Regions from separate parts of the Lysinibacillus sp. OF-1 genome, predicted to be linked through region 1. Evidence: predicted binding sites of a transcription regulator. Region 1 holds the regulator's gene; the other holds the start of a gene.
The links. The regulator LexA, encoded in region 1, represses DNA repair genes until DNA is damaged. The targets are predictions, from matches to a motif close to CGAACATATGTTCG.
Positions count from the first base shown of each region.

Region 2: NV349_RS15675 (carbohydrate kinase) is a predicted target of LexA. The motif match lies at 1,591-1,604, and genes of this name have one in related genera.

Region 1 covers NZ_CP102798.1:1,251,240-1,254,435, forward strand. The annotation lists gene NV349_RS05845 (prepilin peptidase) at 1-581, shown strand, start outside; gene NV349_RS05850 (gamma-glutamyl-gamma-aminobutyrate hydrolase family protein) at 615-1,337, shown strand; gene lexA (transcriptional repressor LexA) at 1,447-2,064, opposite strand; gene yneA (cell division suppressor protein YneA) at 2,231-2,545, shown strand; gene NV349_RS05865 (YneB family resolvase-like protein) at 2,542-3,196, shown strand, end outside.
Region 2 covers NZ_CP102798.1:3,203,903-3,207,098, reverse strand. The annotation lists gene NV349_RS15685 (MarR family winged helix-turn-helix transcriptional regulator) at 1-76, opposite strand, end outside; gene NV349_RS15680 (MFS transporter) at 266-1,516, shown strand; gene NV349_RS15675 (carbohydrate kinase) at 1,637-2,728, shown strand; gene NV349_RS15670 (pseudouridine-5'-phosphate glycosidase) at 2,733-3,196, shown strand, end outside.

The DNA of each region.
Region 1 (3,196 bases):
ATGTGTTTTTGGGTGGAAAATGTCGGAGCTGTGGCAATAAAATAGCTTGGATTTATCCAGTAATGGAATTATTAACAGGACTATTGTTTGCCTTTGCTTATCGGCAGCTTGGTTGGAGCATAGAGTTTATAGTAGCCCTATTTTTTATTTCATTATTAGTCATCATTGTTGTTTCTGATATAGCCTATATGCTGATTCCGAATAAGGTGCTTTTATTCTTTTTACCCTTCCTTATTATTGGACGAGTATTGTCGCCATTAACACCCTGGTGGGACTGTGCTGTAGGTGCAGTCGTTGGTTTCGGCATATTATATAGTATTGCTGTGATATCAAACGGGGGCATGGGTGGAGGCGATATTAAATTATTCTTTTTAATTGGACTTGTTCTTGGTACAATGCATACACTGTTAACATTATTTATAGCTGCAGTTATCGGCATGATTGTCGGGCTTGTCGTGTTAACGAAGAACAAGCAGGGGAGAAAAACACCTATTCCTTTTGGACCTTCTATTGCATTAGCCGCTATCATTGTCTATTTTTATGGGGATTCATTAATCGATTGGTATTTAGGTTTTTGGTAATTGTTCAATCTTCAAGCATATGGAGGGAAGCAAGTGAAACCGATTATTGGCATTACAGCCTTTGTGGAAGATGATTTATCCTCTCGATTAAATGCTGCTTACAGTAAAAGTATCATTGATGCAGGTGGGATTCCGCTTATTATTCCACTTGGCGTAGAGGAGGATGCCACACAAATTCTATCCCTTACAGATGGTTTATTGTTATCTGGAGGCTATGACGTGCATCCATTTCTGTATGGGGCAGAGCCTGCACCAAAACTAGGGAAAATTCATCCAGCAAGAGATACGGTAGAGTTAGCATTAATTGAAGCGGCATTCACACGAAAGATGCCTATTTTGGGTATTTGCCGAGGCATTCAAATACTAAATGTAGCACTAGGTGGTACTTTATTTCAGGATATTGATAGTGACCATTTTAGTACTAAGCTGCTCAAGCATGTACAGCAATCTGCTCGAGCTGTAGCTACTCATTATGTACAAATTATGGAGGAGAATTTATTAGCGACCATTTTACAACAAGAGAAAATAGCGGTAAATTCATTTCATCATCAGGCAGTTAATGTATTAGCAGAGAAATTAAAAGTAGCAGCAAAATCGAGTGATGGCATTATCGAAGCAGTTGTTCATGAAGAGTTGCCATTTTGCTTGGCTGTTCAGTGGCATCCCGAGGAACTAGCTATAGCAGGAGATGAGCCTGCACAAAAATTATTTTCAGCCTTTGTTGAAGCTAGCTTAAAATTCAAAAAGGAAGCGTAGCAGGGGACTGTACAAAGAATCCAACCATATATGGATTCTTTTTTTGCGTAAAAAAGAGGATACATGCTCTTAGAAGGAACACATAATCCTCAAAACCTACTTTAAATGATTAATGTACACGACGATATAGTCCTACAACTTGTCCTAAAATAGAAACTTGATCGACGATAATAGGCTCCATAGATGAGTTTTCAGGCTGTAATCGGAAATGATTTTTTTCCTTGAAGAAACGTTTGACCGTCGCTTCATCCTCTGCTGTCATGGCTACAACAATATCTCCGTTATTAGCTGTTGCCTTTTGCTTCACAATAACTAAATCGCCGTCTAAAATTCCTGCTTCAATCATAGATTCCCCCATAATCTCTAGCATGAATAACTGATCCTCGCTTGTGCCATACGTATCTGGTAATGGGAAATATTCTTCAATGTTTTCAATAGCAGTAATTGGAGAACCAGCAGTTACCTTCCCCACAAGTGGTACATGAATGACTTGCTGCTTTTGAATAGACTCTTCAGGCTCTAAAATTTCAATTGCACGTGGCTTTGTTGGATCTCGACGAATAAAGCCCTTTTGTTCTAATCGAGCTAAATGACCATGAACAGTTGAACTTGAAGCAAGTCCGACTGCTTCCCCGATTTCACGTACTGATGGTGGATATCCCTTAGCTCGTACCTCTTCTTTAATAAAAGCCAAAATGTCCTCTTGTCTTTTCGAAACTTTTTTCATGAGTGCTCACCTCTTTTTTCTAATATCATTCTTCTTATTTGATAGTATAACAGAATGCGAACATGTATGCAAACATAGGTTCGAAAAGTGTTTGACAAAAACGTTTGTTCGCTTTATTATGAGAACGTACATTCCGAACAAACATTCTAAAAAAGGGGTTGTAACTATGACATGGTTAAAGAAAAATACACATATCTCCATTTTATTAGGAGCTTGTCTACTATTTGCAGGATACCTTTACATCACTGATCCAGGAGATGTTAATTACGCAGAAATTCAAATTGAACATGGGGATAGCTTGTGGTCGTTAGCAGAGCAATACCGTGGTAAGATGAGTACAGATGATTGGATTAAGCTGGTCAAAACAGAAAATGAATTAGCAGATATTAAAATTGTGGCAGGAAAGTCTCTAGTTATTCCTGTATTGGGTGATCAAGCCAATCCCATCCATACTATCGAAATTGCGAGAACTGAACAATGATGAATAAACAAATGTCGGCTGTTGTCTATTGCCGTGTAAGTACTGAAAAAGAAACACAAAGCTCCTCATTAGAGCGCCAACAGGAAGAGTTGCTGCGCTACGCTAGAGAGCAAGGCTATGAGGTAAAGGGTGTATTTAAGGATAAGCATAGCGGCTATGATGTGGAACGCGATGGCTTGCTTGAAATGCTTGATTTCATTAAAGAAAAGGGAATTAATGCCCTTTTTGTACAAGATGAAACACGATTAGGACGTGGGAACGCAAGGATGGCTGTGTTGCATTTATTGCAAAAATCAGCAACAGATGTTTTTTCCATGCGCGATGCAGGACCCGTTCAACTAAATGAAATGGACACGATGCTGCTTGAGATTTTAGCAATCGTGGAGGAGTATCAACGAAGAATCCATAATGCTAAAATACGTCGAGGCATGCGACGCGCTGTAGAAAATGGCTATCGTCCTGAAAATAATTTATCGAACCGAGGGAATCCCTATGGGCAGGAGCGAAAAGATCTACCTGTAGATGAAATTGTCAAGCTACGCAAACGTGGATTTACCTTTGAGGAAATTTCGATCACGCTTCGAGGGTTGGGCTTTGAAGTAAGTAAAGCGACTGTTCATCGTCGCTTCCAAGAACATCAAGAAAGATTAG
Region 2 (3,196 bases), 2.0 Mb from region 1:
CAACCCTTGTTTTTTTTCTAAGGTTTGCACAAACACAGATTTGTGTATAATCGATTGTTTTAAGTTGATTCTTCATCGTCAGTACTCCTTTGAGGGGATTCTACTAATTGTAAGTATACACCTAAGAGCTAGAAAAGACTGCTTGACAGCTATAGGAACGATTATTATCATTATACATGTATATACATATAAATGGAATGAAGAGATCGCAAAACATGTATATACATGTTTTGTTATGCATCTCACAAGAAAAGAAGGTGTTAGGATGAAGCGAGTTCATTATAGCTGGTTGATTTTGATTGTCACATTTTTCTCGATTATTGTAGCAGGGATTACAATGTCATCGTCTGGTGTTTTCCTGGATCCCCTCGAAAAAGAATTTCAATGGGATCGCTCAACGATTGCTTTAGCATTTGCTGTAAGTTTATTTTTATATGGCATATCTGGACCATTTATGGCGGCGCTGCTTGAAGTCATTGGCTTAAAGAAAATGATGCTTAGTGCCATGTCTACTTTAATAGTAGGAATGACCTTAACCTTTTGGATGAGCCAATCCTGGCAGTTAATCATTATTTGGGGAGGTATCATTGGGCTTGGTGCGAGCCTTTTTTTAACGGTGCTCAGTCCCTATGTAGCGAATCATTGGTTTGTTAAACGCAGAGGGCTGGCAGTTGGGATTTTAACGGCTAGTACAGCCACAGGTCAATTAATTTTACTGCCAGTGCTAGCCATTATTATTGAACATTATTCTTGGCGATGGGCAATGGGATTAATCCTACTCCTGAGTACCATGATGTTCGTCATGATTGCTATGTTTATTAAAAACAAGCCGCAAGATATTGGTCTAACCCCTTACGGTCATGATGAGATTATAGAAGAGCCGCAAGTACAGCCCAAGAAGAATCCAATTAGTATGGCATTTCTTGGTTTAGCAGAGGCAGTTAAAGTCAAAGCATTTTGGCTCTTAGCAGGCAGCTTTTTCATTTGTGGTCTTTCGACAAGTGGATTAATCGGAACTCACTTTGTGTCATATTGTATTAGCTTTGGCGTTCCGCTAGTAACCGCTGCATCTCTTCTTTCTTTTATGGGGGTGTTTAACTTATTAGGCACGACTGTCTCTGGCTGGCTATCGGATCGCTTTGATAATCGTTGGCTATTATTTTGGTATTACTTGTTAAGGGGAGCTTCTCTCTTGCTACTCCCTTATGCACTCGCTCAAGGCTCCTTTGTTTTATTGACGATTTTCAGCATCTTTTATGGACTCGATTGGATTGCCACAGTACCACCAACTATCAGCATTACACGACAAATTTTTGGGATGCAAAAAAGCAGCATTATTTACGGATGGATATTCGCCTCACATCAGGCAGGAGCGGCAGTTGCTGCGTATGGGGGTGGGTTAATTTATAAATTTTTCAATTCCTACACATGGGCTTTTTTCCTTGCTGGCCTATTCTGTGCATTGGCAAGCTTATTCGTTATCATTGTAAAAAAACAAACGCCTCAGCAAGGATAAACAGTCGACTAAAAAAGTTGAACCTCGACAGAAAGAGGTTCAACTTTTTTTATCAATATTAGTTTGACATTTAACAAACAAAAGTTTACAATATAAACAAATATAATAAAAGGTGATGCTATGAATGAAAGAGAACAGGCGGTGCTTGCTTTAATTCGCCAAAACCCGTTTATGTCTCAGCAAGAGATGGCAGATACAATGAATCTGTCCCGTCCCGTGCTTGCTAATTTAGTGTCTAGTTTAACAAAGCAAGGAAAAATTGTAGGTCGTGCTTATATTTTACCCGAGGAAAATGAAATTATTTGCATCGGGGGAGCTAATTTAGACCGAAAATTCCATGTGAAGGGCAATGTTCAATTTGGAACATCTAACCCTGCCAGCTCTTCTTTTAGTGTAGGTGGAGTTGGTCGAAATATTGCTGAAAACTTAGGCAGATTAAACCATCAAGTGACGTTATTAACAACGGCTGGTAAAGATGCTGATTGGCAAGTGATCCAAGAAGCTTCGGAATCCTTTATGAATCTACGTTATGTGGAGCAGCTAGCTGAGGCTTCTACGGGTTCCTATACAGCTATTATGGATGAACAAGGTGAGCTAGCATTAGCTGTAGCCAATATGGAGGTTTATGACCTGCTGTTACCGAGTTTGTTGAAAAAGCATGAAACAATGCTAGTGAATGCTGGTTGCTTTATTTTGGATTTAAATTGCCCGAAAGAAACAGTGGCGTATATCCAGCAAGTAGCCATTGCTCGTGCCATTCCATTAGTCATTGTGCCAGTATCTTCGCCAAAAATGAATCGACTACCTGAAACATTACAAGGTGTAACTTGGTTTATTTGTAACACGGATGAAGCAGAAACAATTGTTGGACATAAAATTGAAAGCGCTACCCATTATGAAAAAGCATTACAACAGCTCTTACAACTAGGTGCTGAACATGTCATTATCACAGCTGGTAGCAAGGGTGTTTATGCAGCATCTACGACGATCACACCTCGTCATTTCGCTGCGAAAGTGATCAACAAAATTGAAGATGTTACAGGAGCAGGAGATGCGTTTGTCAGCGCTGTGATACACAGTTGGTTGACAGGTCAATCTTTTGAGACATGTATTGATGCAGGGTTAACAAATGCTAAAAATACATTGGCATCTCCTTATACAGTAAGACCTGAATTATCAGTAGATTTGTTAAAAAATGAAATGGAGGAATAACAACATGAAAGAATTCATCGTATTATCAGAAGAAGTAAAAGCAGGACAAGCAGAAGGTCTACCAATCGTGGCATTAGAATCTACAATCATTTCACACGGTATGCCATATCCACAAAATGTGAAAACTGCGCGTGAAGTTGAGCAAATTATTCGCGATAATGGTGCAGTACCTGCAACCATTGCCTTAATAGATGGCAAAATCAAAATCGGTTTATCAGATGAAGAGCTAGAGATGTTTGGAAATTCACAAGGCGTTGCAAAAGCTTCACGTCGTGACTTAGGCTACTTACTTGCAACAAAAAAATTAGGTGCGACAACAGTTGCAGCTACAATGATCTGTGCTGAACTTGCAGACATTGAAATCTTTGTAACAGGTGGTATTGGTGGTGTACACCGTGGTGCTGAAACAACAATGGATGTCTCTGCTGACTTAGAAGAATTAGCACAAACTAATGTGGCTGTTATTTG